DNA from 4 places in the Streptomyces sp. NPDC031497 genome. Region 3 is predicted to be linked to each of the others. Evidence: riboswitches for the same ligand, from Rfam matches in the RefSeq annotation. Region 3 holds a riboswitch; each other region holds the start of a gene.
The links. Region 3 has a riboswitch for S-adenosylmethionine ahead of ACZ5K7_RS27290 (putative leader peptide). Riboswitches for the same ligand answer to the same signal wherever they lie in the genome.
Positions count from the first base shown of each region.

Region 1: linked by a shared signal. The riboswitch ahead of ACZ5K7_RS41360 (aminotransferase class V-fold PLP-dependent enzyme) and the one ahead of ACZ5K7_RS27290 (putative leader peptide) in region 3 are both predicted to bind S-adenosylmethionine.
Region 2: linked by a shared signal. The riboswitch ahead of ACZ5K7_RS11805 (amino acid ABC transporter permease) and the one ahead of ACZ5K7_RS27290 (putative leader peptide) in region 3 are both predicted to bind S-adenosylmethionine.
Region 4: linked by a shared signal. The riboswitch ahead of thrC (threonine synthase) and the one ahead of ACZ5K7_RS27290 (putative leader peptide) in region 3 are both predicted to bind S-adenosylmethionine.

Region 1 covers NZ_JBVIKO010000031.1:80,085-87,411, forward strand. The annotation lists gene qcrA (cytochrome bc1 complex Rieske iron-sulfur subunit) at 1-852, shown strand, start outside; gene qcrB (cytochrome bc1 complex cytochrome b subunit) at 849-2,513, shown strand; gene trpD (anthranilate phosphoribosyltransferase) at 2,646-3,710, shown strand; SAM riboswitch class IV at 3,990-4,106, shown strand; gene ACZ5K7_RS41360 (aminotransferase class V-fold PLP-dependent enzyme) at 4,267-5,643, shown strand; gene ACZ5K7_RS41365 (outer membrane protein assembly factor BamB family protein) at 5,709-7,327, shown strand, end outside.
Region 2 covers NZ_JBVIKO010000005.1:93,592-100,918, reverse strand. The annotation lists gene ACZ5K7_RS11830 (hypothetical protein) at 1-97, opposite strand, end outside; gene ACZ5K7_RS11825 (hypothetical protein) at 159-968, opposite strand; gene ACZ5K7_RS11820 (RlpA-like double-psi beta-barrel domain-containing protein) at 1,110-1,367, opposite strand; gene ACZ5K7_RS11815 (putative leader peptide) at 1,528-1,674, shown strand; gene ACZ5K7_RS11810 (glutathione S-transferase C-terminal domain-containing protein) at 1,805-2,677, shown strand; SAM riboswitch class IV at 2,755-2,878, shown strand; gene ACZ5K7_RS11805 (amino acid ABC transporter permease) at 3,270-4,250, shown strand; gene ACZ5K7_RS11800 (amino acid ABC transporter ATP-binding protein) at 4,247-5,029, shown strand; gene ACZ5K7_RS11795 (ABC transporter substrate-binding protein) at 5,114-6,139, shown strand; gene ACZ5K7_RS11790 (GNAT family N-acetyltransferase) at 6,165-6,878, shown strand; gene ACZ5K7_RS11785 (putative leader peptide) at 6,922-7,017, shown strand; gene ACZ5K7_RS11780 (LLM class flavin-dependent oxidoreductase) at 7,084-7,327, shown strand, end outside.
Region 3 covers NZ_JBVIKO010000014.1:111,791-119,117, forward strand. The annotation lists gene ACZ5K7_RS27265 (LLM class flavin-dependent oxidoreductase) at 1-5, opposite strand, end outside; gene ACZ5K7_RS27270 (dipeptide ABC transporter ATP-binding protein) at 19-1,719, opposite strand; gene ACZ5K7_RS27275 (ABC transporter permease) at 1,716-2,639, opposite strand; gene ACZ5K7_RS27280 (ABC transporter permease) at 2,636-3,595, opposite strand; gene ACZ5K7_RS27285 (ABC transporter substrate-binding protein) at 3,599-5,218, opposite strand; gene ACZ5K7_RS27290 (putative leader peptide) at 5,455-5,628, opposite strand; SAM riboswitch class IV at 5,607-5,720, opposite strand; gene ACZ5K7_RS27295 (MFS transporter) at 6,104-7,327, shown strand, end outside.
Region 4 covers NZ_JBVIKO010000004.1:409,119-416,445, forward strand. The annotation lists gene groL (chaperonin GroEL) at 1-1,457, opposite strand, end outside; gene ACZ5K7_RS10500 (cold-shock protein) at 1,816-2,022, opposite strand; gene ACZ5K7_RS10505 (MoaD/ThiS family protein) at 2,483-2,758, opposite strand; gene thrC (threonine synthase) at 2,805-4,091, opposite strand; SAM riboswitch class I at 4,110-4,272, opposite strand; gene ACZ5K7_RS10515 (glucosyl-3-phosphoglycerate synthase) at 4,430-5,374, shown strand; gene ACZ5K7_RS10520 (alpha,alpha-trehalose-phosphate synthase (UDP-forming)) at 5,457-6,881, shown strand; gene otsB (trehalose-phosphatase) at 6,932-7,327, opposite strand, start outside.

The DNA of each region.
Region 1 (7,327 bases), on a different contig from region 3:
GTCGGCTTCATCGCCTCCTATGTGACGATCCCGAAAGACAAGTCGATCTTCGTCTTCCCGATCGGTCACATCAGCGCGCTGAACTTCGCGCTGGGTCTGACCCTCGGTGTGGCGCTGTTCTGCATCGGCGCGGGCGCGGTCCACTGGGCCCGCACCCTGATGTCCGACGTGGAGGTCGCCGACGAGCGGCACGCCATCTCGGCCCCGCCGGAGGTCAAGGCCAAGGTCCTGGCCGACTTCAAGCAGGGTGCCAAGGAGTCGGCGATCGGCCGGCGCAAGCTGATCCGCACCACCATGTTCGGCGCGCTGACCCTGGTCCCGCTCTCCGGTGTCGTGCTGCTGCGCGACCTCGGCCCGCTGCCCGGCACCTCGCTGCGCCACACGGCGTGGTCGAAGGGCAAGCTGCTCGTCAACATGAACACCAACGAGCCGCTGCGTCCTTCCGACGTCGCCGTAGGCTCGCTGACCTTCGCCAAGCCCGAGGGCGTCGAGGAGTCCCAGGAGGACTTCCAGAACGTGATGGCGAAGGCGGCCCTGATGATCATCCGGCTGCAGCCGGACAACATCAAGGACAAGCGCGAGCTGGAGTGGTCCCACGAGGGCATCGTGGCCTACTCGAAGATCTGCACCCACGTGGGCTGCCCGATCTCGCTGTACGAGCAGCAGACCCACCACGTGCTCTGCCCGTGCCACCAGTCAACCTTCGACCTCTCCGACGGTGCCCGAGTGATCTTCGGCCCGGCCGGTCACGCCCTGCCGCAGCTGCGCATCGGTGTGAGCGAGGAGGGCTACCTCCAGGCGCTCGGCGACTTCGAGGAGCCCGTCGGTCCTGCTTTCTGGGAGCGCGGATGAGCACTAACGAGAACTCCACGCAGGCATCCGCCGCTGACGCGGCGGGCCGCGACGAGCGCGGGAAGGCACCGGCCGGCGAGCGCGTCGCCGACTGGGCCGACGGACGGCTCGGGATCTACTCCCTGGCCAAGTCCAACATGCGCAAGATCTTCCCCGACCACTGGTCGTTCATGTTGGGTGAAGTGTGCCTGTACAGCTTCATCATCATCATCCTGACGGGTGTGTATCTGACGCTGTTCTTCCACCCGTCGATGAACGAGGTGGTGTACCACGGCAGCTACGTCCCGCTCCAGGGACAGATGATGTCCGAGGCGTTCAGCTCGACCCTGCACATCTCCTTCGACGTGCGTGGTGGTCTGCTCATCCGGCAGATCCACCACTGGGCCGCGCTGATCTTCCTCGCCGGCATGTTCGTGCACATGATGCGCGTGTTCTTCACCGGCGCGTTCCGCAAGCCGCGTGAGATCAACTGGCTGTTCGGCTTCCTGCTGTTCGTCCTGGGCATGTTCACCGGCTTCACCGGTTACTCGCTCCCGGACGACCTGCTCTCCGGCACCGGTGTCCGCTTCACCGAGGGCGCCATCCTGTCGATGCCGATCGTCGGCACGTACATCTCGTACTTCCTCTTCGGCGGCGAGTTCCCCGGCCACGACTTCGTGGGGCGGTTCTACTCGATCCACATCCTGCTGCTGCCGGGCATCATGCTCGGCCTGGTGGTGGGCCACCTGATCCTGGTCTTCTACCACAAGCACACGCAGTTCGCGGGTCCCGGAAAGTCCGAGAAGAACGTCGTCGGCATGCCGCTGCTGCCGGTCTACATGGCCAAGGCCGGAGGCTTCTTCTTCCTGGTCTTCGGTGTCATCGCGGTCATCGCGGCGACCACCCAGATCAACCCGATCTGGGCCATGGGCCCCTACCGTCCGGACCAGGTGTCCACCGGCGCCCAGCCCGACTGGTACATGGGCTTCGCCGAGGGCCTGATCCGTTACATGCCGGGCTGGGAGATCAACTTCTGGGGCCACACCCTGGTCCTGGGCGTCTTCATCCCGCTGGTCCTGTTCGGTCTGGTGCTGGGCGCGATCGCGCTCTACCCGTTCATCGAGTCCTGGGTCACCGGCGACAAGAGCGAGCACCACATCCTGGACCGCCCGCGCAACGCCCCGACCCGTACCGGGTTCGGTGTCGCCTGGGTGACCGTGTACATGATCGGCCTGGTCGGTGGTGGCAACGACCTCATCGCCACCCACTTCCATCTGTCGATCAACGACGTGACCTGGTTCGTCCGGATCTTCTTCTTCGCCGGACCGGTGATCGCGTTCATCGTCACCAAGCGGATCTGCCTCGGCCTGCAGCGCCGGGACCGCGAGAAGGTGCTGCACGGCCGCGAGACCGGCATCATCAAGCGGCTGCCGCACGGTGAGTTCATCGAGGTGCACGAGCCGCTCAGCCAGGAGCAGCTGCACACCCTCACGGCCCACCACCAGTACGAGCCGGCCCAGGTCGGCGCGGCGGTGGACGAGAACGGTGTCGAGCGCAAGATCAAGGGGTCCGAGAAGCTCCGCGCCAAGCTGAGCAGCGCCTACTACGGCGAGGACAACCAGATCCCGAAGCCCACCGTCGAGGAGTACAAGGAGATCACGAGCGGCCACGGCCACCACTGATCGACCGCGTCGCCACGCCACGGCCGAAGGGCCCCCGTCCGGTGTACGGACGGGGGCCCTTCGCCGTGCCCGGAGCTGGATAGGGTGGGCCTGACACTGTTTTTCGCCGGTACGACCATCAGGAGCGGCCTCATGAGCGCTGTGACCCCCGCTGGAGGCGACATCGCGGCGGGCCGTTCCTGGCCCGAGGTGCTGAACGCGCTGCTGTACGGCCAGGACCAGAGCGCTGACGCGACGGCCTGGGCGATGGACCAGATCATGCGCGGGCAGGCCACCGACGCCCAGATCGCCGGTTTCGTCGTCGCCCTGCGGGCGAAGGGCGAGACGGTCGACGAGATCAACGGCCTGGTCCGCACGATGTACGCGCACGCCAACGTCATCGAGGTACCGGGCCGCACGGTGGACATCGTCGGCACCGGCGGTGACGGCGCCAAGACGGTGAACATCTCGACGATGTCGGCGCTGGTGGTGGCCGGCACCGGGGCGAAGGTCGTCAAGCACGGCAACCGGGCGGCGTCCTCCGCGTCCGGCGCCTCGGACGTGCTGGAGAAGCTCGGCGTCAACCTCGATCTGACCCCGCGGCGGGTCGCCGAGGTCGCCGAGGAGGCCGGCATCACCTTCTGCTTCGCCGTCAAGTTCCACCCGGCGCTGCGCCATGCGGGCGCGGCCCGCGGCCAGCTGGGTATCCGCACGGTGTTCAACATCCTCGGCCCGCTGACCAACCCCGCGCAGGTGCGGGCCCAGGCGGTCGGCGTCGCGGACCCGCGCATGGCGCCGGTCGTCGCGGGCGTCTTCGCGGAACGCGGCAACTCCTCCCTGGTCTTCCGCGGCGACGACGGCCTCGACGAGCTGACGACCACCGCCACGTCCCACGTCTGGATCGTCCGCGACGGCAAGATCACCGAGGAGACCTTCGACCCGCGGGACGTCGGCATCGAGCTGGTCCCGGTAGAGGCGCTGCGCGGCGGCGACCCGTCGTACAACGCGGAGGTCGCCCGTCGGCTCCTGGACGGCGAGACGGGCCCGGTCCGCGACGCGGTCCTGCTGAACTCGGCGGCGGCGCTGGTGGCCCTGGACCCGGGCACCGGAACGCTGGCCGAGCAGATCCGCGCCGGCATGGACAAGGCGGCGGAGTCGATCGACTCGGGCGCGGCCAAGCGGGTGCTGGAGCGCTGGGCGGCGGCGACGAACAGGTAGGGGCCGCGGTCGGCGCGCTGAGGCGCGGTACGGCACCTCCCCACTGCCTTAAGGGCGTGGGGGGACCCCCAGCTGCGCCGTCGTGGCTGATCGCCGTTGCGGCGGAAAAGAAGGTGAGCGGGGTACTTCCGCCTTTCCGCCTTTCCGCCTTTCCGCCGCAACGGCGAGCGACCGCATTCGGTCTTCCGGCGGTGCGGAAGCGGCTTCGGACCCTGGCGGTGTCCCGTCATCCGGACAGGAGTTGCGCGTCGCCGATCACTTCACTTACGTTTCTTCTCAGGTCATGAGTGACAGTCATGAGGCCCCGGCCGACTGTCCGGCAACCCTCCGTCCGTGGCGGGGTGCCCCGGGTGAAGACCAGGTCGTAGGCAGAGAGGTCTACGGCAAGCGCGGACCCCTCGCACGCCAGGGGTCCTGGTCGTCGAGGGAGTCTTCTGTGAGCAAGCGAATGCGATAGGGCGTCGAGCCCCGCCTCCGCATACCCCTTTCACCTTTCCCGTGCCGTCGACGTACCGTCCGGCCCGGCGATTTCGCTTACCCCTCACAGGAGTTCGCCATGTCTGTCTCCACCGCTGTCTCCGCCCAGTCGGTTTGTGCCCCGCTGCCCGTTCTAGGGCAGGATGTCACCGTCCCGCTCGTCACCGGCGGCGAGGTCACCTACGCCGCCCTCGACTACGCGGCCAGCGCCCCGGCGCTCCAGCGGGTCTGGGACGACGTGGCGGCCTACGCGCCCTACTACGGCAGCGTCCACCGCGGTGCCGGCTACCTCTCCCAGCTGTCGACCGACCTCTTCGAGAACGCCCGGAAGACCGTCGCCGAGTTCCTCGACTGCCGCCCCGACGACCAGCTGGTCTTCACCCGCTCGACCACGGACTCCCTGAACCTCCTGGCCCGCGCGCTCCCCGCCGACTGCCAGGTCTTCGTCTTCGAGACCGAGCACCACGCCTCCCTGCTGCCCTGGCAGGACGCCCGGGTCACCTACCTCGACGCCCCGCGCACCCCGCGCCAGGCCGTCGAGACCCTGGAGCAGGCCCTCGCCGACCGCACCGTGTCCATTGAAGGGGGCTACGGCCCGGCCCTGGTCTGTGTCACCGGCGCCTCGAACGTCACCGGCGAGCTGTGGCCGGTCCGCGAGCTGGCCGCGGCCGCGCACGCGCACGGCGCCCGGATCGTCCTGGACGCGGCCCAGCTGGCCCCGCACCACCCGGTGAGCGTCCGCGAGCTGGACGTCGACTGGGTCGCCTTCTCCGGCCACAAGCTGTACGCCCCCTTCGGCTCCGGCGTCCTGGCCGGCCGCGCCGACTGGCTCCGGGCGGCCGAGCCGTACCTCGCGGGCGGCGGCGCCAGCCGCAAGGTCACCCGGCGTGAGGACGGGGGAGTGGCCGTGGAGTGGCACGAGAGCGCCGCGCGCCACGAGGCGGGCTCCCCGAACGTGATCGGCGCCTACTCGATCGCCGCCGCCTGCAAGGCGCTGACCGAGGCGGGCTTCGACACGCTGGTCGCCCGCGAGCGGCACCTGATCGAGAAGGTGCGGGCGGGGCTGGCCGAGGTTCCCGAGGTCCGTGTCCTCTCCCTCTTCGGCGACGACGCCCCCCGCGTCGGAGTGATCAGCTTCGTGGTGGACGGCTGGAACAGCTCCCACTTCGCCGCGGCCCTCTCCGCCGAGTACGGCATCGGCGTCCGCGACGGCCTCTTCTGCGCCCACCCGCTGGTCAGGACCCTGCTGGGCTCCGACCCGCAGACCCAGGGCGAGTGCGGGGCGCCGGAGGCGGCACCGGGCGAGAAGTCCCTGAACGCGATCCGGGTGAGCTTCGGCGCGGGGACGCCGGACGAGCACGTGGAGCGGTTCGTGAATGCCGTCAAGGAGCTCGTCCGGGATGGCGCGAAATGGAACTACCGTACGGAGGACGGCCGTTGCGTACCGGCCGTCTGACGGACTGACGTCCAGCCGCGCGTATACGCTTCCCTCAGCTGTACGGAGGGCAGGGGGAGCACGGGGTGCAGGAGCTGCGCGAGACGGATCCTCGGACCATCGGTCCCTACGAGGTCCGGGGCAGACTCGGATCCGGCGGTATGGGCGAGGTGTATCTCGCCGAGGCGCGCGGTGGTCTCCGGCTCGCCGTGAAGGTGGTGCGCGCCGAACACGCGGAGGACCGCACCTTCCGGGCCCGTTTCCGGCACGAGGTGCGGGCCGCGCAGACCGTCGGCGGCGCGGGGACCTACACCGCCCGCGTCGTGGACGCGGACACCGAGGCCGTACGGCCGTGGATGGCCACCGAGTACGTGGACGGGCCGAACCTGCGGGACGCGATCTTCGAAGGCGGCCCCCTGACCGGCGACGCGGTACGGCTGCTGGCGGCCGCGCTGGGCGAGGCGCTGGCCGCGATCCACGCCAAGGGGCTGGTGCACCGTGACCTCAAGCCCTCCAACATCCTGCTGGCGCCGGACGGCCCCCGGGTCATCGACTTCGGGATCGTCCGGGCCCTGGAAGGGACGGCACTGACCCGGACCGGGGTGATCGTCGGGTCGGTCGGCTATGTCTCGCCCGAGCAGATCCGCAACGGCGCCCACGTGGGACCGGCCAGTGACGTCTTCTCGCTGGGCGCGGTCCTCGCGTACGCGGCGGGCGGACGGGAACCCTTCGGCGAGGGGCAGGACTCGGTCGTCCTGCTGCGGATCCTGACCGGGGACGTCGACCTGTCCGCCGTACCGAAAAACCATCTGGAGCTCGTGGAGTCCTGTCTGCGCGACGACCCCGGCGCGCGGCCGACGCCCGCGGACGTGGTGGCGGCGGTGGGACACACCGCGCGTTCCCTCCGCGCGGGCCTTGGGGCGGGGTGGTACGCCGGCCGCGCCACGGCGGAATCGGCGACCGTGGACAGCGATGAGCGCTGGGTGCCGGAACACGGGTCGGGGGAGCGGGACAGCCGCGTCGAGTACGTGGCGCCCACGACAGTCACGGACCTGCCCGCGGCCTCCCCGGCTGCCGCCCCGGCCTCCCGGCGGCGGCTGCTGGCGGCCCTGACGGGCGGTGCGGCGGTCGTGGCGGGCGGGGGCGTCGGCGGGTGGCTGTGGCTGCGGGACTCCTCGGCGGGCACGGGTCCGGCGGCGCGGGAGGGGCGGACCGGTACGGGCTCGTCGTCGGCGGCCCAGGTGGGGTGGCAGTACCCGGTCGAGGGGCTCGGCGGGCAGCGCGGCCCGTGTGCGGCGGTGTCGGCCGACGGGAATTCGGTGTACGTCGGCGGGGCGGACGGCTCGCTGCACGCGGTGGCGCCGAACGGCCGTCCCGTCTGGAGCACCGCGCTGGGCGGCCCGGTCATGCCCCCGCTCGCCACCGCCGACGGCGTGTACTGCCTGCTGTACGACAACGGGGAGGGCTCCACGAAGCTCTGCGCGCTCGACCGGCGCGGCCGGGTGCGCTGGACCAAAGCGGTCGCCGGGAACAGCCAGGTCCCGGTGGCCGCGGGCGACCTGGTCCTGGTGTCCTACGGCCCCACGGACGCGGGCGGGGTGCGCGCGTACGCCCCCGACGGCAGTGTGGCCTGGAGCACGCCGACCGGGCCGGCGCCCACCAGCGAGCCCATGGTCGCGGAGGGCGTCGTCTACGTCGGCACGTT
Region 2 (7,327 bases), on a different contig from region 3:
TCGTCGCACGTCTGATGATGCGCAAGTTCTGCGCCTGCAGGTCGGCCGGTCGCACACCTGCAGCGGGCCGTTGGACGAACTCCTCGTCGAATGGCACCGCGACAACGGCGAACCGGGCACCACCCAGAGCAACCCCGAGGACCCGATGCCGCGCTGAACTAGTCGAACTGGCTCGGCAGCGGTGCCGGGGTCTTGCCGGACAGGACGTCCTTGAGGCGCTGGGCGCCGGTCTGCACGGCCAGTGCGGTGCTGTCGTGGTCGACACCGGACAGGCCGCCGTTGGTGACCGCCGCCCCGGATGCGCCGATGCGCAGCACCGCCACGTCCGTGGTGTAGGTGGCGGACTGGCCCTGGACGTTGCCCTGGACGGTCACCGTCAGGGCCGCGCGCGCGTCGCCCGACTTCGGCACCTTCGCCGAGACGACCTGCACGGTCCGCTTGCCACCGTCCTTGCCGGTGGCCGTGAACTGGTCGCACTTGTCCGGCAGGGTCTTCAGCCAGGCCAGCGTGGCGTCCAGGTTCGCCGAGCCGTAGTCGCCGACCTGGTACAGCATCCGGGAGTCCTCGGAGGTGAACCCGCGCAGCCCGGAGGCGCCGGAGGCGCGGCCGAGGAGGCTGTCGGAGTAGAGGCCGTCCAGGAGGCGCTGGCAGTCGGCGGCGGCGGACTTGGCGGTGAGGAAGTCGGCCACGTCGACCTTGCCGACCAGCATCGAGTTGCGCCAGGTCGCCGCGTCTTTGGCCAGCTGCCAGTTGTCCTCGATGTCGGCCGGTGTGATCAGCGCGGCCTGCGCGCCCGCCCTGGTGAGGGCGCGGGTCGCCGACGGAGACGCGGGGGAGCGCTCGCCGGCCGGCGAGACGGCCACGGCCTTGAGGCTACCGCTCCCGTCCGTGCAGGCCGCCGTGGCGAGCAGGATCCCCGCCGCCAGGGCCGAGGCGAGAACACGCACGGGTCGGGACGGACGGATCATCGCGACTGCCTCCTCGGGAACGCGGTCCGTCACTCCGCGGGGCGGCGGTGCTGCGGCACTCCGCGGGCGACGGCGGTACGTCCCTCCACGCCACCATCCGGCACGGCCGACGACCACCCGCGCGTGCCATCCGGGTGAGCGTCACGACCCGGGAGCCGTGATCCGCACCTTCCGGCTGCCGCAGCGCGGGCACACCGCGTCGGCGAGCGGCGACCGCACGGCCCGGCCGGCCTCGTCGACGTACTCCAGGGTGCTCTGCAGGTCCGGGTCGGCGATCGGGTCGGTGAAGAACACCGCCTGGAAGGCCGCCTCCCAGGCCTTGCCGCACCGCCCGCAGCTGAACGCGAAGGTCTCGGGCACGGCACCGGGCACGGGCCCGGGACCCGGGGGCTCGCTCATCGCATCCGGCTCCTGTCACTCGGCCCGCGTCTCCAGCGGACCGCGGCTCCCGCCCGGCGGCAACCCGGGGCCGGGTGTCCCAGGCGTGGACGCCCCCTTGACGGCACGCGGAGGCCGATCGACACTCCAGGTGGGAATCCTAGTGAAAAGGTAGGGAAAGATGGGTCGGCTGCGCACGGTCACCGGCAGACAGCGCCGAGGGAACCGTACGCCCGGCCCCGTCCCGCTGCTCACCTCCCGCCTGCACATCGACCTGCAGCGTGTGTGCAGCGCCATCAGCCGCAGCGCCATCAGCCGCACCGGCTGAGCCCCCGCTCCCGGCCGTACCAGCCGCACCGGCCGGGTGCCCGCCGTCGGCCGCACCCGCCGAACGCCCACCCGCCGACGAACGCTTCCGCCGCGCGTACGTCCGCGCGTCCGCACCCCCGGGGAGACGCATGTCCATCACTCCGCTCGCCGCCCTCCCGTCCGTCCGGACCACCCCCGCCTTCCGAGGGCGCATCGGCCGGGACGCGCGCAGCGGCCACTACGCCGTGCCGCGCCGCTACCGGCTCCACCTCGCCACCGCCTGTCCCGACGGCCTCCGCATCGCCGTCGGCCACAGCCTGCTGGCCCTCGACGACTGTTGTCCGGTCACCTATCTGCCCGCCGTCCCGGACTGTCCGGACGGCAGCCACACGGCGCTGCGCCCGCTGTACGAGGCGAGCGCCCACCACTACTCGGGACCGGCCCTCGCACCCGTGCTCAGCGACGACTGGTCCGGCCGCATCGTCTCCACCCACAGCCGGGACATCCTGCGCGACCTGGACCGCCACTTCGGCGACGGCGCCACCCGGCTGTACCCGTGCGGTGCCGAGGCCGAGATCGAGGCCGTCGAGCGGCTGTGCGCCGAGGGCATCGAGCAGGCCGCGCAGCGCGCCGGGCGCGTGGGCGGCGACCCGGAGGCGCTGGAGGTGCTGCTCGCCGCCCTGGACGAGCTGGAGTGCCGGCTGACCGGGGCGGAGTTCCTTGTCGGCGGGCAACTCACGGCGGCGGACGTCGAGTTGTGGGTGGCCCTGGTGCAACTCGACACCGTGCACCGCAACCACCTGGACGCCTCCGCCGTGCACCGCATCGCCGGCCATCCGGTGCTGTGGGCCTACGCCCGCCGGCTGGCCGCGCACCCGGCCTTCGGCGCCCACCTCGACCTCGACGGCATCGCCCGTCGCCACCACGGCCGTTGCCAGGGCCTGGAAGCCGCCGGTGCGGCCGTCCAGATCCTGGACTGGGCGGGCCACGCGGCGGACGCTCCCGGCGTTCCGCGCAGGTGAGAGCGGCCCGAACCGTTTCGCCAGTCGGACAGGCGTTGACATTCGTTCGGGCAACTGCGTTACTTACGGACCAGAACGGTCAAGAGCGTCAGCGTCAAGCCCTGGCTTGCTGACCGGCAACCCTCGCATCGCGGTGGGGTGCCCCAGGTGACGACCGGACCGATGACGTTTCGGCAAGCGACGATTCGGTAAGCGCGAGGCCCCCCGAGGGCCAGCACGACAGTGACAGGTGACGGACATGTACGCAGCCTCCAGGACGGCCGAGCGCCGCACCTCGGGCTGCGTACGCCCGTATCCGAGCCCGCTCGTCGCCGACCGTGCCGTCGATCTGCTCCGTGTCAACAGCGCCCTGTGTAGCGCGTGTACCGCACCGGGCTGTGCCCGCTGTCGGGTCTGACCAGGCTTTTCCGCCGGCTTCCCGCAGCTTCGCGCCTCAGCGTCCCCGTCGAAACACCGGTCGCCCGGTGTGCCGCCGTCCGCCCAGCCCCCCTGCCCCGCGCGCCCCCGTGCACCGTGCCGCCCGCCCGCATGCGGCCCGGTCGTACGGTCCCGGCCGTGGGGCCCGGGGTGTCCGACTCCGCCGGAGCCCGCCATGACCGAACCCCCAGGCACCGTGTCCCTCGCCGAGGCACCGCCACCAACTGACGATACGTCAAAACCCGTCAAAACCCAGCGGGTTCAGCCGTTGCGCCGCCCCGGCCGGTGGATCGCCACCGCCGTCGTCCTGGTGGTCGTCGCGCAGTTCGCACACGGACTGGCCACCAACCCCTTCTACCAGTGGGACCGGTTCCGCTACTGGTTCCTGCGGCCCACGATCCTCGACGGGCTCGTCATCACCCTCGAAGTCGCCGCGCTCAGCGCCGTGCTGGGCCTCCTCGGCGGCGTCGTACTGGCCGTCGCCCGGCTCTCCGGCAGCCCCGTGCTGCGCGCCGTCAGCTGGACCTACACCTGGCTGTTCCGCTCGATCCCGCTGATCGTCCTGCTGATCTTCCTCTACAACTTCTCGGCCCTGTACCAGACGTTGAGCCTGGGTGTGCCCTTCGGCCCGTCCTTCGTCAGCTTCGACGAGTCGAAACTCGCCACCGACATGGTGGTCGCCGTGGTCGGCCTCAGCCTCAACGAGGCGGCCTACGCGGCCGAGGTGGTGCGCGGCGGCATCCTCTCCGTCGACCAGGGCCAGCACGAGGCGGCCGCCGCACTCGGCCTGCCCAAGAGCTACCAGTTCACCCGGATCGTCTTCCCGCAGGCCCTGCGCTCCATCGTGCCGAACTACGTCAACCAGCTCATCGGGCTGATCAAGGGCACGTCCCTGGTGTTCTACGTCTCGCTGCTCGACCTCTTCGGCTCGGTGCAGTCCATGGGCAGCACCTACCCCGGCGACATCGTGCCGCTGCTGCTCGTGGCCACCGTCTGGTACCTGATCCTGACCAGCGCCGTCTCCGTCGTCCAGTTCTACGTCGAGCGGTACTTCGCCCGCGGCGCCACCCGCACGCTGCCGCCGACCCCCCTCCAGAAACTCCGCACCGGCCTCGGCGACCTGCGGGAACGGATACGCCGGGAGGCCGCCGCATGACCACCGCACCGGACCTCGCGCCCGCCGCCCTGGAGATCCACGACGTCCACAAGTCGTACGGCGCCCATCGCGTCCTCGACGGGGTCGACCTGACCGTCCGCCCCGGCGAGGTCACCGTCATCCTCGGCCCGTCCGGCTCCGGCAAGTCCACCCTGCTGAGGGTGATCAACCACCTGGAGAAGCCCGAGACCGGCTACGTCAGCGTCGGCGGCGAACTGGTCGGCGTGAAGCGCCACGGGGACCGGCTCAAGGAGCTGAGCGAACGCGCCATCCTGGCCCAGCGCAGCCGGATCGGCTTCGTCTTCCAGAACTTCAACCTGTTCCCGCACCTGACGGTCCTCGACAACGTCGCGGCCGCCCCCGTCGCCACCGGAAAGCTGACCAGGCCCGAGGCCCAGCAGCTGGCCAAGGAACTCCTCGAACGGGTCGGCCTCGGCGAGCGCGTCGGCGCCTACCCGCGGCAGCTGTCGGGCGGCCAGCAACAGCGCGTGGCCATCGCCCGCGCCCTGGCCCTGCGGCCCGGCATCATCCTCTTCGACGAACCGACCTCCGCGCTCGACCCCGAGCTGGTCGGCGAGGTCCTCGCCGTCATCAAGGACCTGGCCTCCGGCGGCACCACCCTCGTGATCGTCACCCACGAGATCGGCTTCGCCCGCGAGGTCGCCGACCGGATCGTCTTCATCGACGCCGGAAGGATCGTCGAACAGGGCCCGCCCGCCGAGATCCTCGACAACCCGCGGCACGAACGGACCCGGGACTTCCTCCGCAAGGTCCTCTGAACCACACCCCTTTCACTGGAACCACCCCCTCTTTCCCTTGAACCACCCCCCCTTTCACTTGTCACTGAGACACGAAGGACAGCCATGCCCACGCTCCTCTCCCGACGCAGCCTGATCCGCGGCCTCACCACGGCGACCGCCGTAGCGACCCTCGCCACCGGGCTCGCCGCCTGCGGGGGCGACAGCGACGCCGCGACCACGACCGACAGCGCCAAGAGCGGCGAGGTCGTCATCGGACAGGTCTCCAACGGCGCCGCCCAGCAGACCACCGTCAAGGTCTCCGAGGTCAAGTCCATCAGCGCCGAACTGCCCGCCTCCGTCCGCAAGAGCGGCAAGCTCGTCATCGGCGAGGGTGTCCTGCCCGCCGGATTCCCGCCGCTCGCCTACGTGGGCAGCGACCAGAAGACCCTCACCGGTTCCGAACCCGACCTCGCCCGGCTGGTCGCCGCGGTCTTCGGCCTCACGCCCGAGCTGAAGAGCTTCACCTGGGAGAACATGTTCGTCGGCATCGACAGCGGCAAGGTCGACGTGGCCCTCTCCAACATCACCGACACCGAGGAGCGCAAGAAGAAGTACGAGTTCGCGTCCTACCGGCAGGACAACCTCGCCTTCACGGTCCCGAAGAAGAGCACCTGGAACTTCGACGACAACTACGAGAACCTCGCCGGCAAGACCGTCTCCGTCAGCGCCGGCACCAACCAGGAGAAGATCCTCCTGGAGTGGAAGGCCAAGCTGGCCAAGGAGGGCAAGAAGGTCACGGTCAAGTACTACCAGGACAGCAACAGCGTCTACCTGGCCCTCAACAGCGGCAAGATCGACGCCTACCTCGGCCCCAACCCCGGCATCGCGTACCACAACAGGCAGACCGCGAACACACCCAACGCCACCCGCACCGCGGGTACCTACTCCGGCGCGGGCGCCAGCCTCCAGGGTCTGATCGCGGCCACCGCGAAGAAGGACAGCGGCCTTGCCAAGCCGCTCGCCGACGCCATCAACTACCTGATCAAGAACGGTCAGTACGCCAAGTGGCTGGCCGCCTACAACCTCTCCAACGAGGCCGTCGCCAAGTCCGAGGTCAACCCGCCCGGACTGCCGCTGGACAACTCCTGACCCATCGTCAGGGAAGAACGCCACCATGACCGTTGAAGCATCCCTCGGCGTCCTGGACAACGCCGTCTGGTCCGCGCTCGCCGGTCCGCACGCGCACCTCGCCGAGCGCTTCGGCCGGGCCGCCCGCTACCCCGACGACATCTACGCCTACGCCGCTCTCTCCGACCCCACCGACCCGGAGGCCTGGGCCGACCTGCACACGCTCGTCGGCCCCGGCACCACCGTGAAGATCAAGCCGGTCGAGGAAGCACCGCCCGGCTGGGAGGTGGTCGGCGGCGGGGTGGGCGTCCAGTTCGTCGACACCGGGCTGCGGGCCGAACCCGACCCGGAGGCGGTCCGGCTCGGCTCGTACGACGTGCCCGAGATGCTGGACCTGGTGGCCCGCACCGAGCCCGGCCCGTTCCGCAAGCGGACCGTCGAGATGGGCGCCTACCTCGGCATCCGGCACCGGGGACGGCTGATCGCGATGGCGGGCGAGCGGCTGCGGCTGCCCGGCTGGACGGAGATCAGCGCGGTCTGCACCGACCCCGGGCACCGGGGCCGGGGTCTGGCCACCCGCCTGGTGCGCGCGGTCGCCGTCGGCATCCGGGACCGCGGTGACACCCCGTTCCTGCACGCCGCCCCGGGCAACGCCACGGCGATCCGGCTGTACCAGTCCATCGGCTTCACCGAGCGGCTGCGCACCCGCACCCTGCTGGTGCGCAGCCCGGGAACAACCGCGAACGCCGGGCTGTTGTGAGTCACGACGAGATGTACACGGAGCGGGCTGGGAGGTGCGGGACATGACACGTGTCCTCAGCCCCAGCCGCCGTACCGTCCTGCACTCCCGGCCGCACATCGACCTGGTGCGCGTGGCCGGCGCGCTCTGTTGTTCCTGACCCGTTGTCCTCGCCGCGCCCCTCTCCTCGGCGCGCCCCCGTACGGACCTCCAGGAAGGCACCACTGTGTCCTCATCTCCTTCATCTCCTTCATCTCGTTCTCCCCTGCATCTCGCCGTCGCCCTCGACGGCACCGGCTGGCACCCCGCCTCCTGGCGCGAGCCGGTCGCCCGCCCCCGCGACCTGCTCACCGCCGGCTACTGGGCCGGCCTGGCCGCCGAGGCCGAACGCGGTCTGCTCGACTTCGTGACCATCGAGGACGGTCTCGGCCCGCAGTCCTCGCACTTCCTGGAGCCGGACGAGCGCACCG
Region 3 (7,327 bases):
CTCATGGGTCGCCGGTCCTCAGCTCGTGGTCGTCTCGGCGGCGGGGGAGGGGGCGCGCCCGCCCGGGATCGCCGCCAGCAGCTCGCGGGTGTACGCGTCGCGGGGCTCGGAGAACAGGTCCTCCGGCGGGCCCGTCTCGACGACCCGTCCGGCCCGCATGACGGCGACCTGGTGCGCGATCTGCCGTACGACGGCCAGGTCGTGGGAGATGAACAGGTACGCCACGCCGGTGTCCGCCTGCAACTCGGCCAGCAGGTCAAGGACCTGGGCCTGCACCGACACGTCGAGCGCGGAGACGGGTTCGTCGCACACCACCAGGTCGGGGGAGAGGGCGAGGGCACGCGCGATGGCCACCCGCTGGCGCTGTCCGCCCGACAGCTCCGCCGGGCGCCGCTCCAGCGTCGCGGCGGGCAGCGCGACCCGGTCGAGGAGTTCGCGGGCGCGGTCGAGCCGGGAGGTGCGGTCACCGACCTTGAACGCCCGCAGCGGCTCGGTGATCACCTCGCCGATGGAGAAGCGCGGGTCGAGCGAGGCATAAGGGTTCTGGTAGACGAGCTGGGCGCGCCGGCGCAGCTGTCTGACCTCGGCGCCCTTGGCGGTGGTGACGTCGGTGCCGTCGAACAGCACCTGCCCGGAGGTCGCCTCGGCCAGGCGCAGCACCAGCCGGGCGGTGGTGGACTTGCCCGATCCCGACTCCCCGACCAGGGCGAGGGTCTGGCCGCGCCGCAGGGTGAGGCTGACGTCGTCGACCGCGCGCAGGGTCCGGGCCTCGCCGCCGGCCCGCGGCAGCCTGAACTCCTTGACCAGGTTGCGTGCCTCGACCAGGGGAGCCGCCGTGTCGGCCGGGGCGGTGGAGACCGGGGTACGGGGGCGGGCCGTGGTCAGGCTCGGGGCGGCGGCCAGCAGCCGCCGGGTGTACGCGTGCCGCGGGTCGGCCAGGACGGCACGGGTCTCGCCCGCCTCGACCACCTTGCCCTGCTCCATGACCACCAGCCGCTGGGCCCGGTCGGCGGCCACCCCGAGGTCGTGGGTGACGAGCAGGATCGCGGTGCCCGACTCCTCGGTGAGGTGCTGGAGATGGTCGAGGATGACCCGCTGCACGGTGACGTCGAGCGCGCTGGTCGGCTCGTCGGCGATGATCAGCCGGGGCTTCGCGGCGATGGCGACGGCGATCAGGGCCCGCTGCCGCATGCCGCCGGACAGCTCGTGCGGGTACTGCCGGGCCCGGACGGCCGCGTCGGGCAGCCCGGCCCGGTCAAGGACGGCGATCGCCTCGGCCGCCGCCGCCCGGCGGGTCGCCAGGCCGTGGATGCGCAGCACCTCGGCGACCTGGTCACCGATCCGCTCGACCGGGTTGAGCGAGACCGTCGGATCCTGCGGGACCAGCCCGATCTGCGCGCCCCGCACGGTACGCAGCTCCGCCTCCGACAGCGTGGCCAGGTCGTGCCGGCCGAAGCGGACCGTACCCGCGTCGATGGTGCCGTTCGCCGCAAGCAGCCGGGTGACGGCGTGTGCGGTGGTGCTCTTGCCGGAGCCGGACTCGCCGACCACGGCGGTCACCTGCCCGGGCCAGACGTCCAGGTCCACGCCCCGTACGGCCGAGACCGTGCCGCCCCGGGTGCGGTACGACACGGACAGGCCGCGGATCTCCAGGAGTGGTGTGGTCACGTTCTCACCGTTCTCGCGTGCGTCACCGTTCTCGTGTGCGTCGTCGGTCATCGCTGCCGCGTCCATTCGCCGTCCAGCGCCCTGGCGATGCGGTTGGTGGCCAGCACGGTCGCGGCGATCGCCAGACCGGGCAGTGCGGTCAGCCACCAGGCGTTGGCCAGGTAGTTGCGGCCGTCGGAGATCAACGTCCCCCACTCCGGGGCGGGCGGCGGCGCGCCGTAGCCGAGGAAACTCAGCGCCGACACGGCCAGGATCGAGGAGCCGAAGTCCAGCGTGGCCAGGACGATCACCGGGCCTGCGGCGTTGGGCAGGACGTGCCGGCCGAGGACCGCGTACCAGCGGGTCCCGCAGGAACGGGACGCCTCGACGAACACCGCCTGCCGCACCCGCAGCACCTCGGCCCGCGCCACCCGGGCGAAGGAGGCGACGCTGGCGATGCCGACCGCGACCGCCACCTTCACCGTCCCGTATCCGAGCGCGGTGACCAGGGCCAGCGACAGGAACAGCGCGGGGATGGAGAGGAGGACGTCGACGAAGCGCATCAGCACGTCGTCCACCCAGCGGCCCACGAACCCGGCGACCACGCCGAGCAGGCCGCCGACCACGAACGCGACCAGGACCGCGATCAGCGTGGCCTTGAGGGAGAGCTGGGCACCGTGGACCACGCGGGAGAAGACGTCGCGGCCCAGTTCGTCCGTGCCGAACCAGTGACTTCCGCTCGGGCCGCGGAAGTTCTGGGACGGCACCCCCTTCAGCGGGTCCTGCGAGGTGAACAGATCGGGCCAGAAGGCGGCCAGCACCACCAGCACGAGGACCACGGCGGACACCAGCAGACCGGGGCGGCGCAGCAGGAACCGGAGCACCCGGCGGATGTCGGCGGGCCGCCCGGGTTCCGCCGGAGGTCCCGTCTCGACCGGCCGGGCGAGGCCGAGGGCGGCCTCGGCCTGGTCGTCGACAAGGCTCTGACTCATGCGAAGCTCGCCTTTCTGTCCGAGGCCACCACGATCCGCGGGTCCAGCAGCGGATAGACGAGGTCGACGAGCAGGTTCGTCGCCACGAAGATCAGCGCACCGAACACCACCACCCCCTGGACCAGCGGGATGTCCTGGGTGGTGACCGCCGCAGCGGTCACCCGGCCCAGACCATCGCGGGAGAACACCGTCTCGACCACCACCGAACCGGCGATCAGCTGCCCGACCAGCAGACCCACGACCGTCAGCGCCGGCAGCGAGGCGTTGCGCAGCGCGTGCCGCAGATGCACCCGCCACCGGCCGGCGCCCTTGGCCCGCGCCGTCTCCACATAGGCCTGGTCCAACGCGGTCAGCAGGCTCTTGGCCAGTACCTGGGCGACCTGCGCACCGGTCGGGATCGCCAGCGTCAGGGCCGGCAGCACCAGGCCGCGCAGCCCGTCGTTGCCGAACGCCGGGAACCAGTGCAGCCGGAACGAGAACAGCTCGACCAGCAGCAGACCCACCCAGAACGTCGGGACCGACACCCCCAGCGGGGGCAGCGAGAGCAGCAGCTGCCGCAGCCACCGCTGCGAGGTGTACGTGGCCACCACCGCGAGGCCGCCGCCGAGCACCACCGCCAGCAGCAGCGCGGCACCGGTCAGCTGGAGCGTCTGAGGCAGCGCGTCGGCCAGGGTGGAGGTCACCGGGCGGCCGGTGGAGACCGCGTCGCCGAAGTCCCCGCGCACCGCCCGGCCCAGATACTCCGCGTACTGCACCAGCACCGGCTTGTCGAAGCCGTACTCGTGCCGCAGCTCGGCGAGTTGGGCCGGATCCGTCTGACCCGAGTCCATCCCGGCCCCGGCCATCGCGGAGACCGGGTCACCGGGCAGGAAGTCCAGCACCAGGAACGACACCGTGTAGGCCGCCCACAGCACCCCGACCGCCTGCGCCAGCCGTTTGATCACATAGCGGCGCATCCGCTACCCGACCCAGGTGTCGTGCAGCTGGACGCGGCTGCCGGAGTCGAAGGTCAGGTCGTGCACCTTGTCCGAGACGCCCAGCTGGGTCTGGAGCTCCACCACCGGCACGTCGTACGCGTTCCGCACGATCAGCTGCTGGGCCTGAGCGACCAGCTGCCCGCGCTTCGCGGTGTCCGTGGTCGCGGCCTGTGCGGACAGTGCCGTGTCCAGCGAACTGGCGGGCAGGTGGTAGAAGTTGGCCAGCTGGGTGGAGAAGGAGCTGCGCAGGATGTCCGGGTCCGCGCGGGTCGTGTTCGCCCACACCACGTCGAAGTCACCGGACTGGAGCGTGGTGGCGAACTGGGTGACCGGAAGCTGCTTGAGCACCACGTCGATCCCGACGGCCTTGAGCTGCTGCTGGACCAGCTCCAGCGCGGGCTGATTGGTGGCGGAGTTGGGGAACCAGCTGATGGTCAGGGTCAGCTTCTTGCCGTCCTTGGTGCGGATGCCGTCGCTACCGGCCTTCCAACCCGCCTCGTCCAGCAGGGACTTGGCCTTGGCCGCGTCGAAGACCAGGTCCGAGGAGAGGTCCGTGTAGTCGGGCGTGGTGTGCGCCAGGATGCTGGTCGCGGGCTGAGTGCCGGTCGGGAAGACGGTGTCGGCGATCTGCTTGCGGTCGACGGCGGCCGAGATCGCCTGACGGACCTTCGTGTCCTTCAGCAGGGGCCGCGAGTTGTTGAGCCCCAGACCGAACACCACACCGGGGTTGGCCCGGCTCCGGAGGGCGACCTGGCCGCCCTTGAGCGCCGCCTCGTTGGCCTTGCCGACGCTGCTGATCACGTCCACCTGCCCGGACTGGAGACTGCCGGCCCGCACCCCTGCCTCGGGCACGACCTTGAACACCAGCTTGTCCAGGTGGGCCTCGCCCTTCTTCGACCACAGCGAGGAACCCCAGTCGTACCCGGCCCGCCTGTCCAGGGTGACCGACTGGTTCTGCACGTACTGCTTCAGCACGAACGGCCCGGAGCCGACCACGCCGTCACTGCACTTCTGCTGCGGGGTCTTCTTGACGCTCGCCGACGACTCGATGCCCAGCGAGTGGGTCGAAGTCGCCTGCAGGAACTGGGCGTTGGGCTGCTTGAAGGCCACTTTGACGGTGAGCGGGTCCACCACGGTGGTGCTCTTGACGCCGCTCAGATAGCCCTCGGCGAGGGTGCCCAGCGCACCGAGGTCCGGTACCGCGTCGAAGTTGTCCTTGACCACCTGCGCGGTCAGCTTCGACCCGTCGCTGAAGGTGACCCCCGACCGGAGATGGAACGTGAACGTCGTCGCGTCGGGGCTGATGTCCCAGCTCTTGGCGAGCCACGGCACGATCTTGCCGGTCTTCGGGTCCTGGTCGGTCAGGGAGTCCACGATCTGGCGCACCGAGTAGATGGTGTCGTTGCTCGCGACCTGCTGCGGATCCACGCAGCCGGCGTCGGATCCCACCGCGAAGGTCAGGGTGCCGCCGGACTTCGCCGGGCCGCTTCCGCCGCCGGAGCCGTGGTCGCCCGAACCGCACGCGGTCAGCAGGACGCTGGTGGTCAGGAGCGCGGCCAGGGGCGCCCATCGGGAAGGTCTGAAATCCGGGAGTGCAGTCACGGAGGGCTTTCTCCTACTCGTGTCACCCGGCACGGGGTGCCGGGCTTCGGGGCGCGAGGCACGGCCGTGCAGGGGCGTGCGGCCCCGGCCGGATCGGTGCCGGCCGGGGGAAGCGCTGTGCAGACGGAGGACGAACGGAGGGCAGGCGGACGACACCGGGGACCGGTGGCGAGGGGAAGGGCGGCGCGAAGGGGCCGTGGCCGGTGACGGAGGTCAGCCGACGGCAGGCGTGCCGGTCAGAGCCGACAGAGGCAGCTGGTCGAGCGCTTCAGGTCGATGTGGCGCCGACGTGAGAGCCGGGAGTACGCCGTGGCGTCGGCGGGGGAGGCAGCCGGGTGATCGCTGTGTCGCATGCCGGTCCCTCCTCGTCTCCGGCCCCGGTGACGGGGCCACGCGCTTGCGGGAGTCATCGGTGATCCCGCCGGGCTTTCACCTGGAGCACCCCACCGCGTGGGAGGGTTGCCGGTCAGCGAGCCAGGGCTTGACGCTGACACTCAATGCCGTTGGCGATCGTACGGATCGGTTTTGTCGTACGTCAATGCCGCAACCGGACACCCTGTTCGAGGAGACGCGACGTCTCACGTTGCGGGACGCATGGTGGACGCACCTTGTGCCCTGTGCTTTGATCCGGCCATGGAGACCGCAGGTCAGGCACGCACCGTGCTGCTCGACTCGTGCTGGGCGGGCCGTCGCGCCGACCAGTTCGACCAGACCTGTCGCTGACCACCCGCTCTCCTCGGCTCACTTCAGCTCAGCTCAGCTCAGTGCAGCTCGGCTCCTTCTCCTCGAAGCGCGTGAACACGCCGCGCGGCCCCTTTCACCGGCGCGTTCGTCGCGCGCCCCCCGACCGCCCCGCCGCAAACCGTCGGAATCGGAAAGAGAGGCATGGCCGTCAACAGCATCGCTCCGACAGGGGTGTTCGCCGCGCTACGGGTCCGTGACTACCGGATCTACTGGAGCACGGGCCTGGTGTCCAACATCGGCAGCGCCATGCAGGGTGTCGCGCTGGACTGGTTCGTCCTGACGCTCACCCACAGCGGAACCGCGCTCGGCTGGGTCGCCGGGCTCCAGTTCGCGCCCGTGCTGCTGTTCGGCCTGTGGGGCGGGGTCGTCGCCGACCGGTACGACCGCCGGACCCTGCTGCTGTGGACCCAGACGCTGTACGCGGTCCAGGCCCTGCTCCTGACGGTCATCGTGTTCTCCGGCCATGCCGCGCTGTGGCTGCTGTACGTCCTGTCCTTCGCGCTCGGCAGCGTGTTCACGGTGGAGAACCCCGCACGCCTGTCCTTCGTCACCGAACTGGTCGGCCGGGCCCTGATCCCGAAGGCGGCGGGCCTGAACATCCTGTCCCTGAACGCCGCCCGCCTGATCGGTCCGGCGATCGCCGGTGTGCTGATCGGGGCGATCGGAACCGGGTGGGTCTTCGCCCTCAACGCCGTGTCCTTCACCGTCGTCCTCGCGGGTCTGCTGTCGATCCGGCCACGGGAGCGGGAGAGGCGCGCCGGCTCCCGGCCGCCGTGGACGGGGGCGGGCGCGGAGGGGCTGCGCTATGTGGCGGCCCGGCCCGAACTCGTGGGCGTGTTCACCATCTTCGGTCTGGTCGCCACCTTCGCGGTCAACTTCCCCACCACGCTGACCCTGTTCGCCGGGCGCGTCTTCGACGTCGGATCCCGGGGACTCGGCCTCATGAACACCGCGCTGGCCGTCGGCACCGTCGCCGGGACGGTCGCCGCCACGCGCGGGGTCTCGCCCCGGGTACGGACGGTCGTCGTCGGCGCCCTGCTGTTCGGCGGTTTCGAGGCACTGGCGGCGGTCATGCCCACGTACCCCGCCTTCCTCGCCCTGCTGCTGCCCGCCGGCTTCACGTTGATGACGTTGAACACGGCGGTGAGCGCCTTCGTCCAGTCGGAGGTGAGCGACGCCATGCGGGGCCGGGTGATGGCGGTCTACACGGTGATCTCCATGGGCGGCAGCCCGGTCGGCGCCCCCGTCATCGGCTGGACCTCCCAGCACGCGGGGGTGCGCTCGGGGCTGGGCATGGGCGCGGCCACCGCAGTGCTGGCCGCACTCGGCGTGGCGCTGTGGCTGTCGCGCAGGGCACCCTCGACA
Region 4 (7,327 bases), on a different contig from region 3:
ATCATGTCGACGTACTCGCCGGTCGCGGCGTTCAGGCCGTGGCCGACCTGAAGGTTGCGCACCTTCTCGACGACGACGCCACCCTCGAGACCACCGTTGACGGCGATCTGCTTGAGCGGGGCCTCCAGGGCGAGCTTCACGGCGTTGGCGCCGGTCGCCTCGTCACCTTCGAGCTCCAGCTTCTCGAACACCTGGGAGGCCTGGAGCAGGGCCACGCCACCACCGGCGACGATGCCCTCCTCGACGGCCGCCTTCGCGTTGCGAACGGCGTCCTCGATGCGGTGCTTGCGCTCCTTGAGCTCGACCTCGGTCGCGGCACCGGCCTTGATGACGGCGACGCCACCGGCGAGCTTGGCCAGGCGCTCCTGGAGCTTCTCGCGGTCGTAGTCCGAGTCGGACTGCTCGATCTCGGCGCGGATCTGGTTGACCCGGCCCTGGACCTGCTCGGTGGAGCCGGCGCCGTCGACGATGGTGGTCTCGTCCTTGGTGATGACCACCTTGCGGGCGCGGCCCAGCAGGTCGAGGGTCGTGTTCTCCAGCTTGAGACCGACCTCCTCGGAGATGACCTCGCCACCGGTGAGGATGGCGATGTCGTTCAGCATCGCCTTGCGGCGGTCGCCGAAGCCCGGGGCCTTGACCGCGACGGACTTGAAGGTGCCGCGGATCTTGTTGACGACCAGGGTCGACAGGGCCTCGCCCTCGACGTCCTCGGCGATGATCAGCAGCGGCTTGCCCGACTGCATGACCTTCTCCAGGAGCGGGAGCAGGTCCTTGACGGAGCCGATCTTCGAGTTGGCGATCAGGATGTACGGGTCGTCGAGGGACGCCTCCATACGCTCCATGTCGGTGGCGAAGTACGCCGAGATGTAGCCCTTGTCGAAGCGCATACCCTCGGTGAGCTCCAGCTCCAGACCGAAGGTCTGGGACTCCTCGACGGTGATGACGCCTTCCTTGCCGACCTTGTCCATCGCCTCGGCGATGAGCTCGCCGATCTGGGTGTCGGCGGCGGAGATGGAGGCCGTGGAGGCGATCTGCTCCTTGGTCTCGACATCCTTCGCCTGCTCGAGCAGGGCACCGGAGACGGCCTCGACGGCCTTCTCGATACCGCGCTTCAGGGCCATCGGGTTGGCGCCGGCGGCGACGTTGCGCAGGCCTTCCTTGACCAGGGCCTGGGCGAGCACGGTCGCGGTGGTCGTACCGTCACCGGCGACGTCGTCCGTCTTCTTGGCGACTTCCTTGACCAGCTCGGCGCCGATCTTCTCGTACGGGTCCTCCAGCTCGATCTCCTTGGCGATGGACACACCATCGTTGGTGATCGTGGGGGCGCCCCACTTCTTCTCAAGGACGACGTTGCGGCCCTTGGGGCCGAGGGTGACCTTGACGGCGTCGGCGAGCTGGTTCATACCGCGCTCAAGGCCGCGCCGCGCCTCCTCGTCGAACGCGATGATCTTGGCCATGTGAAGTGGTCCCTCCAGGACTGGGGGTGAGTCTTCGGACCGCGCCCGCGCCCGCGACGGACGGCTCGCCGACCCGTGGGTTCCTTGCCCCACCCGGCCTGCGGGCCTCACCGACCCGGTCCATTTTTGTCACTCTCACCTTCAGAGTGCTAACGCCAATGATTAGCACTCGCCCATGCCGAGTGCAAGCGCCTCCGGGAGACTGGGCCGCGCGCAGGGCGGCGCACCGGGCCGCACCCGCGGGGTGCGCCGGCCCACTCGCCCCGGGCATGCCAAAGGGCTCGTAACCCATGACTCCCCATGGGATACGAGCCCTCCGACAAAGAAAGAAGAACGACGCTGTCAGTCGGCGCGTGCTTCAGCTGGTCGCGAGCCGGACCATGTCCGCCTGCGGCCCCTTCTGGCCCTGCGAGATCTCGAAATCGACCCGCTGACCTTCCTCCAGGGTGCGGTAGCCGTCCATCTGAATCGCACTGTAGTGGACGAAAACATCCGCACCACCGTCGACCGCGATGAAGCCGTACCCCTTCTCCGCGTTGAACCACTTGACGGTGCCCTGAGCCATGCCTAACTCCCCTATTACTGGCCCTTGCACAGATCCACACTTCGCGGATCCGGGTCAGACCTCACCCCCCACAGGTTTGGGGGCGTGCGCCGGAACGCGTCGACCGCGGCTGAATGTATCTGTCCAACTGCCGTCTGCAACAGGTCAATCGGACGAGAATTCTGGACGGGAAGGGTCCGGAATGTAGCAAGAATTCGGCCGAATTCAGGGCAAGTCGGGCCCCATAAAAGCCACAAAAGCCGCATATAACCCGCGCACTTTGGCTACTTCTTATCGGGTCAGCGGTATCGAATACGGGGCTCCCGACCTGGAGATCGGAACCGCGTTCCCCAACTGTACCGCGCTCAACCACACAGAATTGCCCCCTCCGCTTCTCTCGCGGAGGGGGCAATCGGGTGAACAGTCGGTGATCGGCGTTACCGAAGGTAATGTTCGGTCATTCGATCAGCCTGTCAGCAGGTCAACCGCCGGCGACGGCCGGGATGATGGAGACGCCGGCACCGTCCGGGGTGGCCGTCTCCAGGCCCTGCTCGAACCGCACATCGTCATCATTGACGTACACATTCACAAACCGGCGCAGCTTGCCCTCGTCGTCGAGAACGCGGGCGGCGATCCCGGTGTGCTTCTTCTCCAGATCGGAGATGACTTCGCCGAGGGTGCCTCCTTCGGCACTGACTTCGGCCTGACCACCGGTGTAGGTACGCAGGATGGTGGGGATGCGAACGGTGACGCTCACGTGTGAACCTCCGATCGGGACAACGCCCTGGTTTTTTACGGCTGGCTCAGGCGAGCCCGGCCTCGCGGAAAGACTCGAGATTCGGGCGAATAGTCGCCGTGAGCCCGGTCCCCGCCACGGCGTCCAGTGTCTTCAGTCCGTCACCCGTGTTGAGTACAACGACCGACTTCGCCGGATCGATCAGCCCATTCTCGATGAGCTTCCTGGTGACTCCGACCGTCACCCCGCCGGCGGTCTCCGCGAAGATTCCCTCGGTCCGCGCGAGCAGCTTGATCGCGTCGACGACCTGCTCGTCGGTCACGTCCTCCACCGCACCGCCGGTACGGCGCGCGATGTCCAGGACGTACGGCCCGTCGGCCGGGTTGCCGATGGCGAGGGACTTGGCGATGGTGTTCGGCTTCTGCGGCCGCACCACGTCGTGGCCCGCCTTGTAGGCCACCGACACCGGCGAGCACCCCTCGGCCTGCGCGCCGAAGATCTTGTACGGCCTGTCCTCGACGAGCCCGAGCTTGATCAGCTCCTGCAGCCCCTTGTCGATCTTCGTGAGCTGCGAGCCGGAGGCGATCGGGACGACCAGCTGGTCGGGGATCCGCCAGCCGAGCTGCTCGCAGATCTCGTACGCCAGGGTCTTGGAGCCCTCCGCGTAGTACGGCCGCAGGTTGACGTTGACGAAGCCCCAGCCCTCACCGGCCGAGTCACCGATCAGCTCGGAGCAGAAACGGTTCACGTCGTCGTAGTTGCCCTCGATGCCGACGAGCTCGCCGCCGTAGATCGCGGCCATGACGATCTTGCCCTGCTCCAGGTCGTGCGGGATGAACACGCAGGAGCGGAAGCCGGCCCGGGCGGCGGCGGCACCGACCGCGCCGGCCAGGTTGCCGGTGGAGGAGCAGGAGAGCGTGGTGTAGCCGAAGGCGCGCGCGGCCTCGACGGCCTGGGCGACGACCCGGTCCTTGAAGGAGTGCGTCGGGTTGCCGGAGTCGTCCTTGACGTACAGGCCGCCGGTGACGCCCAGCTCCTTCGCCAGGTTGTCGGCCTGGACGAGCTTGGTCCAGCCCGGGTTGATGTTCGGCTTGGTCGCCACGTCCGCGGGGACGGGCAGCAGCGGCGCGTAGCGCCAGATGTTCGCGGGACCCGCTTCGATCCGCTTCCGCAGCTCCTCGGTGTCGTAGGCCGAGAAGTCGTACGCGATTTCGAGCGGGCCGAAACACTCCTCGCAGGCGAACACCGGGCCGAGCGGCACGCGGTGGCCGCACTCGCGGCAGCTCAGGGCGGTGGCGGGACCAAGGTCGACGGTCGTGGAGTCGGTGGTGGTCGCAGCAGTCTGCACAGCCATGTGAGGCGAGGCCCTTTCTCCTCATCTTCCTCACGACGCATCTCGCCGTGAGACGGATTTGGCACCTTCCCTAGTCGGGAGCCTCGCGAGTGATCGACATTGATCAGCGATCCACGAGTAACCGACTGGAGGGTTGCCGGGGCTTCATCGGGCCGTATCCCTCTGCCCCTCTGGATGAGCGGTATGCAGTTGTCAACGCTCGGTGACCTCAGGACATGCGATGGTCATCGGCGTTGTTCAAGACTGTAACCGAAGGCCAGGACAGTTGAGATAGTCGTCCGAACCGCGAGATGGATCACACCTCGCAGTGTGACCGTGACAGTGAGGAGCCGCTGACTGTGCTGGAAGAAGTCGAGCGCTGGCTGGCCACCCGCTCCTGGTCCATGAACGACCGCCCGCTGCACCGGATACTCGCCGCCAAGCAGCGCACCGGTCAGTCCGTCTCCGTCGTGCTGCCCGCGCTCAACGAGGAGGAGACGGTCGGCGACATAGTCGCGATCATCCGTCACGACCTCATGCGGCAGGTGCCGCTCGTCGACGAGATCGTGGTCGTCGACTCCGGTTCCACCGACCGTACGGCGGCGGTGGCCGCGGCGGCCGGCGCCCGGGTCGTCCACCGCGACACGATCCTGCCGCGCATCCCCGCCGTCCCCGGCAAGGGCGAGGTCCTCTGGCGCTCCCTCCTGGTCACCACCGGCGACATCGTCTGCTTCATCGACGCCGACCTGCGTGACTTCTCCTCCGACTTCGTCACCGGGATCGTCGGCCCGCTGCTGACCGACCCGGACGTGGACCTGGTCAAGGCGATGTACGACCGCCCGCTCGCCGGCTCGGCCGGACAGGGCGGCCGGGTCACCGAACTGATGGCCCGCCCGCTGCTGAACATGCACTGGCCGCAGCTGGCCGGGTTCGTCCAGCCGCTCGGCGGCGAGTACGCGGCCCGCCGCTCGCTCCTCGAACAGCTCCCCTTCCCGGTCGGCTACGGCGTGGAGCTGGGCATGCTGGTCGACGCCCTGCACCTGGTGGGGCTCAACGCGTTGGCGCAGGTCGACGTGGGGGTCCGCAAACACCGCCACCAGGACGGCCAGGCCCTCGGCCGGATGTCCGCCGCGATCTACCGCACCGCCCAGCTGCGGCTGGCCCGCGGGCATCTGATCCGGCCCGCCCTGACCCAGTTCGAACGGGGCGAGGACGGCTTCGAGCCGCGCACCTACTCCGTGGACACCGAGGAACGACCGCCGATGGCGGAGATCGCCGAGTACGCCGAGCGCCGGGTGGCGTGACTTCTACGTACGGCCGTATACGGCGGCGCGTCGGGCACGGCCGTACGTTTGAGCGTTTCCGGGCCGGGCTAGGTTGTGGCGTATGGCTTTCACCGGCGGTGCTGAGGTGCTGGTCGCGTCCAACCGCGGCCCGGTTTCGTATGAAGTGGGCGAAGGCGGTGCGCTGCACGCCAAGCGGGGTGGCGGCGGGCTGGTCTCGGGGCTGTCGGCGATCGGGCCGGACGCGAACGCGGTGTGGGTGTGCGCGGCGCTGAGCGACGGAGACCGGGAGGCGGTACGGCGGGCCGAGGGCGGCCGGCTGCCGGCCGGGGACACCGGCGGGCAGCAGGTCCGGATGCTCGACATCGACCCGGACGTGTTCTCCGACGCGTACAACGGCATCGCGAACTCGGTGCTCTGGTTCGTCCACCACATGCTCTACCAGACCCCGCTGGAGCCGGTCTTCGACGCGGAGTTCCGGCGGCGGTGGGCGTCGTACCAGGCCTACAACCAGGCGTTCGCCGAGGCGCTGGCGCAGGAGGCGGGCGAGGGTGCGGTGGTCGTCATCCAGGACTACCACCTGGCGCTGGCCCCGCGGATGCTGCGGCGGCTGCGGCCGGATCTCCGTATCGGCCATTTCTCCCACACCCCGTGGGCCCCGCCGGACTACTTCCGGCTGCTCCCCGACGACATCGCGGCGGAGCTGCTCGGCGGGATCCTGGGCGCCGATCACGCGGCGTTCCTGACCCGGCGGTGGGCGGACGCGTTCGTGGCCTGCTGTCACGCGGTGCTGGGCCCGGGGATCCCGGCGGCCGGGGATACCCGGATCGGGGTGCACGGGCTGGGGGCCGACGCGGAGTTCCTGCGGAAGCGGTCGCACGAGCCGGACGTGGACGAGCGGATGCGGGCGCTGCGGGAGGAGATCGGCGAGGGCCGCAGGACGATCGTCCGGGTGGACCGGACCGAGCTGTCGAAGAACATCGTGCGGGGGCTGCTGGCGTACCGGCAGCTGCTCGACGACCACCCCGAGTGGCGGGAGCGGGTGGTGCACGTCGCGTTCGCGTATCCGTCGCGGCAGGACCTCGCGGTGTACCGCGACTACACGGCCGAGGTGCAGCGGGTCGCGGACGAGATCAACTCGGCGTACGGGACGGCAGGTTGGACGCCGGTGGTGCTGCATGTGAAGGACGACTTCGCCCGCTCGCTGGCGGCCTACCGGCTGGCCGACGTGGCCTTGGTGAACCCGATCCGGGACGGCATGAACCTGGTCGCCAAGGAGATGCCGGTGGTGTCGGACGAGGGGTGCGTGCTGGTGCTCTCGCGGGAGGCGGGGGCGTACGAGGAGCTGGGCGAGGACGCGATCGTTGTGAACCCGTACGACATCGGGGGGACGGCCGAGGCTTTGCAGCAGGCGTTGGCCATGGGGGTGGAGGAGCGGGCGGAGCGGACGAAGCGGCTCGCTGCGGCGGCTACGGCGTTGCCGCCGGCGGCCTGGTTTCTTGAGCAGTTGGGGGCACTGCGGGAATGAGGGGCACGCGCGGGCCCGGTGGGGGCTTGCCGCGCAGTTCCCCGCACCCCTTACGGGGCGCTTTGCTCAGCTACGCCTTTCAGGAGCCGTACTACTCCCTCCGGGCCGTCCACCACCAGGTCGGCCCGCTCCGCGAGCTCGGTGACCTCCTCGCTGCCGCTGCATACCAGGAGGCCCGGGACGCCTTCCGCCCGTAGTTTCTCCACGGCTGCGAAGGCCGGGATGTCGCCCAGGTCGTCGCCTGCGTAGAGGACCGTGCCCGCGCCGATCTCCCTCGCGTACTCGCGCAGTGCCACTCCCTTGTCCATGCCCGGGGGACGCAGTTCCAGGACCAGGCGGCCCGGTTCGACGATCAGGGCGTGGCGGGTGGCCAGGTCGGTCAGGGGGGCGCGGAGGGACTCGAAGGTGGCCTGGGGGTCGTCGGCCCGGCGGGTGTGGACGGCCAC